3 regions of the Gloeomargarita sp. genome follow, and region 2 is predicted to be linked to each of the others. Evidence: riboswitches for the same ligand, from Rfam matches in the RefSeq annotation. Region 2 holds a riboswitch; each other region holds the start of a gene.
The links. A riboswitch is a leader RNA that binds a small molecule or an ion and turns the genes downstream of it on or off. The one in region 2 is predicted to bind cobalamin.

Region 1: it holds a riboswitch for cobalamin, as region 2 does, so the genes downstream of both, ACWISF_RS07005 (DUF1636 domain-containing protein) here and metE (5-methyltetrahydropteroyltriglutamate--homocysteine S-methyltransferase) in region 2, are expected to answer to the same signal.
Region 3: it holds a riboswitch for cobalamin, as region 2 does, so the genes downstream of both, ACWISF_RS09250 (energy-coupling factor ABC transporter permease) here and metE (5-methyltetrahydropteroyltriglutamate--homocysteine S-methyltransferase) in region 2, are expected to answer to the same signal.

Annotation. Positions count from the first base shown of each region.
Region 1 is NZ_JBRCEP010000064.1:19,972-23,243, reverse strand. It holds gene cobW (cobalamin biosynthesis protein CobW) at 1-744, opposite strand, end outside; gene ACWISF_RS07005 (DUF1636 domain-containing protein) at 757-1,134, opposite strand; cobalamin riboswitch at 1,292-1,433, opposite strand; gene ACWISF_RS07000 (glycosyltransferase) at 1,455-2,264, shown strand; gene leuC (3-isopropylmalate dehydratase large subunit) at 2,281-3,272, shown strand, end outside.
Region 2 is NZ_JBRCEP010000058.1:3,612-6,883, reverse strand. It holds gene metE (5-methyltetrahydropteroyltriglutamate--homocysteine S-methyltransferase) at 1-2,044, opposite strand, end outside; cobalamin riboswitch at 2,288-2,427, opposite strand; gene ACWISF_RS06410 (DUF4126 domain-containing protein) at 2,721-3,272, shown strand, end outside.
Region 3 is NZ_JBRCEP010000086.1:4,870-8,141, reverse strand. It holds gene cbiQ (cobalt ECF transporter T component CbiQ) at 1-253, opposite strand, end outside; gene ACWISF_RS09255 (energy-coupling factor ABC transporter substrate-binding protein) at 291-596, opposite strand; gene ACWISF_RS09250 (energy-coupling factor ABC transporter permease) at 602-1,351, opposite strand; cobalamin riboswitch at 1,375-1,518, opposite strand; gene ACWISF_RS09245 (thiazole synthase) at 1,561-2,373, opposite strand; gene pstB (phosphate ABC transporter ATP-binding protein PstB) at 2,421-3,221, opposite strand.

The sequences.
Region 1 (3,272 bases), on a different contig from region 2:
GCCGGTTAACACCACCGCCCGGATGGTCAGGTCGTGGTCGTCCGCGTCGTGTGCGGCGTCGTGATGGCTGGGGCGTTGGTCCACGACGGTTTCCACCGCCAGGTTTTGGCCCAGGAGAATCGCCACCGGCACCTGGCCATAGGCGCAGGGCAGCACCTTCACCCCCGGACGGACCTGGGTGCGTAACCAGGCCAGCAATTGCGCTTGCTGGTCCGGCGTGAGGGTGTCGGTCTTGTTCAGCAGGACTAAATCCGCACAGGCCAACTGATCCGCAAGCAATTCGGCCAAGGGGGTCTCGTGGGCCGTTAGCGGTACACCGTTGGTATAGTAGCGGGACAATTGCCCGGTAATTAGGCTCTCCCCGTCCACGAGCGTAATCACCCCATCAACGGTGGTGCGGGTGCGGATGTCCGGCCAGTTGAAGGCCTGCACCAGGGGTTTGGGCAAAGCCAGCCCGGAAGTTTCAATCACGATGGCCTTGGGCGGGGTAGGGCGTTCCAGCAACAGCCGCATGGTGGGGAGAAAATCCTCCTGCACCGTACAGCACAGGCAACCGTTGGTCAGTTCCACCACCGGCGTATCGCAACCGTCTTGCAGCAGGGAGCCGTCAATTCCCACCTCGCCGAATTCATTGACCACGATGGCCAAACCGGCACTTTGGGGCGATTGCAACAGGTGGCGCACCAGGGTCGTCTTCCCGGCCCCCAAAAACCCGGTAATCACCGTCACAGGAACTTTCCGCATGGGTAAAACGCCTCAAATACCCAGGGGGGGAATGCGGCCCAAAACCCGATTTTTCAGGAGTTCCGGGCGTTCGGCGTAGGGGATAAATCCATCGGTTTTGTCCTGATGGCATTGGGCAAATTGCACCAGGGCGGCGACGGTTTCCGAACGGTTCTCTTTCGCAGGTAGTTGGCCGAATAGGTAGGCGAATTTCCCAGGCGCACTGATGGCGACGGCGCAGGAATTCAGACAGGCGCTCAGACATTTGACCGCTTGGAGTTGCGCGCCGCTTTCTGCCAGGGCTACCTGCAAATCCTGGAGCAGCAATTCGCCCGCGCTGGTACCAATGCGTTTGCCGTCTTGCCAGGTACTGCCACACGTCGTGCAGACAAATAGCGTAGAATGAGCCATCCTTTCACCTCAAAATCATGAACATCAACCCAAGGGCATGCACACCCCCAAAACGTTTCCCGCGGAAGGCAGACCCTTCCTGCCCCCAAAACGGTAGGGTGCTGGGAATTAGCCCGGTGCGGGCGTAAATAGCAGCAATGGGTGCATCTGTACCTCGCAGATTGACCATCCACCGGCGGGCATCCTGGCTGCGGAACAGCGTTCCTTCACAGTTGCGGGACAGCGGCGGATTTGCACCGCACTTTCCCCGTTACCTGGTTGGGCTGGTCCCCCAACCAACCGGCTCCTATACTTTAATGCAGAATGGGCTCCCGTGCCAGATGAAATTTTCCATTGTCACCCCCTGCTACAACGCCGCTCCCTATTTGGCCGAGACGCTGGATTCGGTCTTGCAGCAAACGGCGGTGCGCTCCGGGCAGGTGACCCTGGAATACTGGGTCATGGACGGGGGTTCGACGGATCACACGTTGGCCCTCCTCAAAACCTACAACCACCCCGGTGTGCACATCCATTCGGCCCCGGACCAGGGGATGTACGATGCCCTGGCGCAGGGATTGGCCCAAGTCAGCGGCGATGTCATTGCCTATCTGAATGCGGGGGATTTTTATTATCCCCAAGCCTTTGCCGTCGTCGCCGAAATTGTGCAAACCGGGCAGGTAGATTGGTTGACCGGCTATCGGGTGATCTACAACCCACGGTCGCAGGTAATTCATGTGGATTTGCCCTACCCCTACCGGCGGGAATTGTTTGCTTATGGGTTGTACAACCGGGCCTGGTGTCGGGTGCAACAAGAATCTACGTTTTGGACCCAAACAGTGCATCGCCATCTGGATTTAGAACGGTTAAAATCCTGGCGTTATGCGGGGGATTATTGGCTGTGGATGCAGTTGGCCGCACAGACCGAATTGCAGGTGGTCAGCAGCTACTTGGGGGGCTTCAAACGGCAGCCGGGGCAATTGTCCGAACGGCGGGATGCGTACAACCACGAGGTCGCCCAGATGACCCGTCCGGCTCCCTGGCAGGCACGATTGCAACACATGTGGGATTGGTGCTGCTGGCGCTGGCAAAAACACTACCCCCGCATCTGGCGGTTTGACCCTAAAATAAACCAATGGCGTCGGGATTCCTAAGGATGTAAGTTGGGGCATGAGTCGGGGCACCCTGTTTGATAAGGTTTGGGAACGGCATCAGGTGGCGGTTTTGCCGGACGGCCAGACCCAGTTGTTTATCGCGCTGCATTTGATTCACGAGGTGACCAGTCCCCAGGCGTTTGCCATGCTGCGGGAGCGGGGACTGCCGGTGCTCTTCCCGGAGCGCACGGTGGCCACGGTGGACCACATTGTCCCGACGGATAACCAGCAACGCCCCTTTCTTGACCCCCTGGCCGAGGAAATGATCGCCACCTTGGAACGCAATTGTCAGGAATTTGGCATTAAGTTGTATAACATTGGTTCGGGTAACCAGGGGATTGTCCATGTGATCGCGCCGGAGTTGGGGTTGACCCAACCGGGGATGACCATTGCCTGTGGGGATAGCCACACTTCGACGCACGGGGCATTTGGGGCGATTGCCCTGGGGATTGGCACGTCGCAGGTGCGGGATGTGTTGGCCACCCAGACCTTGGCGATTTCCCGGCTCAAGGTGCGCAAGATTCAGGTGGATGGGGAGTTGGCGCCGGGGGTGTATGCCAAGGATGTGATTTTACACATTATTCGCACCTTGGGGGTAAAGGCGGGGGTAGGCTACGCCTATGAGTACACCGGCAGTACCATTGCCCGCTTTAATATGGAAGAGCGCATGACGGTTTGCAATATGTCGATTGAGGGGGGGGCGCGCTGTGGCTACGTCAACCCGGATGCGGTGACCTATGCTTATGTGCAAGGGCGTCCCTATGCGCCGGTGGATTGGGAACGGGCGGTATCCCAGTGGCAGACCTTTGCCAGCGACCCGGATGCCCTTTATGATGACGAGGTGTATTTCCGTGCGGCAGAGATTGCCCCGACGGTGACCTGGGGGATTACACCGGGGCAGGGCATCGGTGTGGATGAGCGGGTGCCGGACTTGGCCGATTTGCCCCCAAGTGAGCGGGATTTGGCCGCCGAGGCTTACCGGTATATGGGAGTGAGGCCGGGACAGCC
Region 2 (3,272 bases):
GGACATCGTAAACCCCGTTTCCCACCTGGCGCGTGTAGCCCGCCTCGCTAATTTGCCGCAGGGTGGCGTTGTTGCTCCGGCTATTTTCAATAGACAGCACATCCGCATCTAACCGCTCGATGTGGGGCATGATGTCCCCAAATTCCGAGTAGCACATATGGGTATGAATTTGGGTTTCTGGCTTGGCGACCCCTGCGGCTAACCGAAAGGCCGCCACCGCCCAAGACAGGTATTCCTCCCACCGCTCTCGCTTGAGGGGCAACCCTTCCCGCAGGGCCGGTTCATCAATTTGGATCATTTTGGCGCCTGCCGCCTCCAAATCCGCCACCTCATCCCGCAAGGCCAGGGCAATCTGCATCGCCTGCTCTTGCCGCGAGAGGTCATCCCGCGGAAACGACCAATTAATCATGGTGACCGGGCCGGTGAGCATCCCCTTGACCATTTTCTGGGTGAGGGATTGGGCGACCCGAAACTCCCGCACCGTCATCGGCTGAGGCCGCGCCACATCGCCGTAAATAATCGGGGGACGCACACAGCGACTGCCGTAGCTTTGCACCCAGCCATGCTCGGTAAAGGCAAACCCGGTGAGTTGTTGCCCAAAAAACTCCACCATGTCCGTGCGTTCAAATTCCCCATGCACCAACACATCCAAGCCCACCTCTTCCTGGCAGCGAATGCACCGGGCAATTTCCGCATCGATCGCCGCTTCGTATTGGGCCTGGGTGATTTCCCCCCGCTTGAGCTTGACCCGCAGTTGGCGCACTTCTGGGGTTTGGGGAAAAGAACCAATGGTGGTGGTGGGCAAAAGCGGCAGTTGGGGTTGCAGGGGGCGGCGTTGCGCGTAGGGTAGGGCACGTTCTAGGGTCTGGGGGGTCACCTGACGCAGCCGCTCCCGCACCGTGGGATTGGCCGGACTGAACTGGGCAAAGGCCTGCCATTGCGCCTCTAGGGATGCAAGGTTCTCGGCTGGATCGGCGCCCAAATGCGCCAGCAAGGTTACTTCTTCGAGCTTCTGGTCGGCGAAACTCAACACTTGGCGCAGCGGTTCCGGTAAATGGGTTTCCCGCTGGGCATCGTAAGGGACAAATTGCAAGGAACATGAGGGCTGAATCCGCAGATTGCCGGTGACTTTTTGAATGGCCTCCAAAAGAGGGAGTACCCGCCGGGGGCGGATTTTCCAGATGTTGCGCCCATCTACCAAACCCACGCCCAAAGTCTTATCGCTAGGGAAACCGTAGGTTTGCAGTAACTCCAAATTTCTGCCCCTGGTGAAGTCCAAACCAATGCCTGCCACCGGCAAGGCTACCACCCAAGGGTAGGTCTCCCCCAGATCGTCAAAGTAGGTCATGACGTGAATGGGAACCCCCACAGCAGCCAGATAGGTATAAGTAGTCTCAATTGCTTCACGCAACCCTGCCCCTTGGCTGGTCACCAAAATGGGTTCATGAAACTGCACTTCCCCAATGCCCCGGGCGGCAAGCTGGGTCAACAATTCCCGGTACACCGGCAGTAAACGCTGCACATGCGCCAGCACATCTCCCTCGCTGCGACTAAGACACACTAGGGTAACCGGGCTGAGCACCATGGGAACCGCCCGCGCCCCAAGCACCGTTTGGGCCTGGTCCACCACCGCCAAAAAATCGGCAAAATTCGGCTGGGGTTCCATATCGGCGGCCAGTTCCGGCACCAGGTAGTGGTAATTGGTATCGAACCACTTGGTCATTTCCAGGGCAGGAATCCCCGCTTGGCCCCGCGCCATCGCAAAGTACTGCTCAAGTCCCGTTAAATGCGCAAACCGCCGGGGAATCAACCCCAAACGCACAATCCAATCCAACACCCAATCATAAAGCGACATGTCCCCGATGCCGATGTGGTCAATTCCGGCATTCTTTTGGGTGTGCCAATTGGCCACCATGATCTGGTGCGCCGTTTGCCAGAGGGTGGCTTCATCGACTTTTTGACTCCAGAAGGCTTCCAGCGCCTTTTTGAGTTCGCGCTGTTTCCCAATGCGGGGATAGCCCAACGTTGCCGTAGCCAATGTCATGGTCTATGGTCCTAAAACTCAGTACAGCGAAAATAAATCAGGTTCCGTCCCGCACCTGTCCAAGCCACAAATTCATTGGGGTACGTTCAGCGCCGATATGAGATAGGCAGTGGCCCCCCTCCGGGAAGCATCACGCCAACCCATACCCCGCAACAGGCACCAAAGGACGCTACAACCTCAAAATTTTGCGCCAAAACCGACAGCCCAAATTCTTCTTCATCCGTACCTCGCAGATGATGTATGTCCTGGGTTTACCGCTCGGCGGGCATTCTGACTTAGGGAACTTCCCCTCACAGCTGCGGGACAGCGCCGGATTCGCACCGGACTTTCCCCGTTACCTCTAACGGCTGATCCCCGTTAGAACCGAACTGCCTTTGAACTTAACACGTCCCCAAGGCGCAGCAGGGCTGAACTTAGCAAAAGTACATACTTCCGCGCCAGCGGCTGAGGTGATGGATTTCCCCTAAAAGCGGCCAAGCGTCGGGGTGGCATGGTTTTGGGGCATTTCCTACTTTGCCGTCAGGGGGGATGTATCCTGGGAACCCGATTCCCGGCCATTTCGTTATTTTAGAATAAGCACACCGCCCAGACAACAGGGGGCCAACAGAGACCGGGGCGATGGTTGGCCGGTTGCGGTGACGTACTTGGTGATGGACTGGTTTCCAAGGCAAAGCCCATGATGTCAATACTAGCCGTCTTGGCGGCGGCAGCGGCAGGGGGCTTCCGTTTGGCGATGCCCTTACTTTTGGTGTTGATTTTGCGGCGGGAGGCGGGTTGGGAACAGGTGCCGGTCTTGGGCCAGTTTCCCCCGGCGGTGACCTTGGGGGTGCTCAGCAGTTGGACGCTGTGGGAATTGCTGGCGCTGGTGCATCCCTGGGGGGTGCGTCTGACCCAACCGTTGCAAGTGCTGTTGAGTCCCGTGGTGGGCGGCATTTTGGGAGTTATGACGGCCCAGCTGGTGGGAATGCCCCTGCCTTTGTGGGAGGTGATGGGTTTGGTGGGGGGCGCCCTGGCCCTGCTGTTGCAGTTGGTGCAAACGGGGTGGCTCTATCGCTGGGGGCGGTTCCCGACCTGGGTGATTTTGGTGCAGGATGGGCTGTGTGGTTTGCTGATTGTATTTGCGCTGGAAGCACCCCGACAGGGGGGACTCATTGCCCTATTGCTGTTGTGGTTGGCGCTGCGCGCGGCCAAGGATTGGCAACGGCAGTTTCAACGGCACCGGCGGCCC
Region 3 (3,272 bases), on a different contig from region 2:
CCGCCACCAGCAGAGGAGGCAGACTGACGAGCCAAAACAACAGGATGCCCCCCAGCAGCCGCCCATAGACCGCCGGCGGAATCCGCGCCGCCCCCACTATCCAACGGCTCATCCACAGCCCGATTAACCCCTGGGTCAGCGGCTGCCCCACCAACGCCAGGGTCAACATCCCCAGCGCAAACCCCACCTTCTGCGTCGGCGGCAAGGGGCGCAGGGCATTGGTATAGGCATAAATATCCAGATGATGGTGCATTCCTGACCACCCGCCCCACCCTCGTCAGCCCGCGCAATTAAGGGGAATCCCGGTGCTGGGACCGCTCCTGATACCGCCCCACCACATAGCCGAGCATGCCAGCGCCCAACCCCGCCTGCACCGCAAACAGGAGCGATTCCAATTCCCCACTGGCCGGTTCTAAAACCGGTTGCACCCAGGGCTGGTAATCCGGTTGCAGCGCTTCGATGGCTTGGGTAGCCAGCGCATCGGCACCCTCAAAACTGCTCTGGCGGGCGATCAACAAGGGCAGTACCACCAGCGCCACCACCCCCACCAACAACAGCCCGTTCTGCCCCGCCGTTGATTTGGGAGAACCCTGCATCGTCCTCACGCTCCTTCTTCACGTAACGCCAAAGACGCCAACTCCGAGCGGCTATAGGTCTGGAGCCAATTCCACACCAGCACCGTCAGCAAACCCTCGCTCACGGCCAAAGGCACCTGGGTCAGGGCAAAAATCGCAGCAAATTTGGCAAAGGCAGCACCGAATCCCCCCACCGGAAACGCCAGCGCCAACTGCACCGAAGTCACCACATAAGTCACTAAGTCCGCCAAGGCCGCTGCCAAAAAGACTGCCAGCCGTTGCCGTCGGGACAACCGCATCACAACGCGATACACCCCAGCGGCCACCAACGGCCCCACCACAGCCATTGCCACCCCATTAGCGCCCAGCGTCGTCAGTCCCCCGTGCGCCAACAACAGTGCCTGGAACAGCAACACCAGCCCCCCCAGTACTGCCATCACGCCAGGGCCAAACAGGATCGCCCCCAACCCCATCCCCGTTGGATGGGAACAACTCCCTGTGACCGAAGGCAATTTCAACGCCGACAACCCAAACGCAAACGCTCCGGCCAAAGCCAACAGCAACTTAGTCTCCGGGACTTGCCGGGTGATCCGCTCCAGGGCGTAACCTCCCCAGACCAAAAACGGCAAAAAAACCACCCACCAAAAAATTGCCCAGCCCGGCGGCAAATACCCTTCCATAATGTGCATGGCCTGCGCTGGTTGGGCTGCGCCTCCCACCAGATAAACCGTTAGCCCGGCCAGCAACGCCAGGCGCCAAGCCTTCCCGATTCGCATCAATCCGTACCTCGCAGATTGGTTGACGTGACACACCCCCGGCGGGCATCCTGACTGAGGGGCGCGCGACCCCATCACAGTTGCGGGACAGCGACGGATTCTCACCGTACTTTCCCCTTTACATCCGTTGGCTGACCCCCAACGGAACCGGCGGCTTTATTAACCTAGCATCCCCTGGCTGGCTGTGGATGTGAATATTCGTAAATCCCTCAGACCACCTGTTGGTCCACCGGCGAACTGGGCGTGGCATAGGACTGCACCGGTATCCGGCCGGCCCGATAGGCCAAGCGCCCTGCTTTGACCGCCAACGCCATCGCCTCAGCCATCCGGGGAGGGTCCTGCGCCTGGGCAATTGCCGTATTCACCAACACCGCCTGCGCCCCCATTTCCATCGCCTGCGCCGCCTCGCTGGGGGTACCAATGCCCGCATCCACCACCACCGGCACCTTGGCCTGGGCAATGATGATGGCGATATTGCTGGCGTTGCGTAGCCCCTGCCCCGACCCAATCGGCGACCCCAAGGGCATCACCGTCGCACAGCCTACTGCCTCCAACTGCTGCGCCAACACCGGGTCCGCATTGATGTAGGGCAACACGGTAAACCCCTCTTTCACCAACTGCTCCGCCGCGCGGAGCGTACCCACCGGGTCCGGGAGCAAATAGCGGGTATCGGGAATCACCTCCAACTTGACAAAATTGTTCTCCTCCTGCCCCAACACCTTGGCCATTTCCCGGCCCAGACGCGCCACCCGCACCGCCTCCTCTGCCGTGCGACAGCCCGCCGTATTGGGCAACAACCACAGCTTCCGCCAGTCGAGGGCCTCCACCAACCCCACATGCCCTGCTGCCTGGGCCTGCACCCGCCGCACCGCCACCGTCACCATCTCACAGCCACTGGCGGCAACACTGGCCTGCATCTCCGCCAACGTGCGATAGCGACCGGTACCTACAAACAAACGGGAGTGAAACACCTTGCCGCCAATCACCAAAGGGTCAGCGGTCGGGGCAACCGTTGCCACCATAGGCAACCCAACCAAAGCGCAGCTCTTCTATTGTAAAGCGGAGGCGCTCAACCGAAACGTCCCCCCACGTAGGCTTGGGTTGCCTCCTGGCTGGGCTGCTGGAAAATTTTGGCCGTCAGGTCGTACTCCACCAACTGCCCCGTGCGGCTGCCTTCTTTCATCTCCACATTGAAAAAGGCCGTCATATCCGACACCCGCGACGCCTGCTGCATGTTGTGGGTCACGATCACAATCGTGTACGAATCCCGCAACTCCTGCATCAGGTCTTCGATCCGCCGCGTAGAAATTGGGTCGAGGGCCGAACAGGGTTCGTCCATCAAAATCACTTCCGGTTGCACCGCCACCGCCCGCGCAATACACAAGCGCTGCTGTTGCCCGCCAGAAAGCGCCGTCCCCGGTTTTTTGAGCTTGTCTTTCACCTCATCCCACAGCGCCGCCTGCCGCAACGCCCGTTCCACCAACTCGTCCATATCCCCCTTGTAGCCGTTGATGCGCGGCCCAAAGGCAATATTCTCATAAATACTCTTGGCAAAGGGATTGGGTTTTTGGAACACCATGCCGATGCGACGCCGTAGGGTCACCGGGTCCACCGACCGGTCGTAGATATTCTTGCCATTGAACAAAATTTGCCCCTCCAGCCGCGCCCCCTTAATAAAATCATTCAGCCGGTTAAAACAGCGCAAAAGCGTACTTTTACCACATCCGGACGGCCCAATAAACGCCGTAATCCGGTTGCGCCGAATTTTCAGGTCAACGTTGCGGAGTGCCAGAAAATTCCCGTAGTAAAAGGCATTCACAGTCGCGTGTAAGACCACCTCATGGTCTGGAATGGCACTCGATGTCCCCATAACCGACTCCTTGCAACGGCTCTATACAACAAACGAAGGTTTCCCTCACAC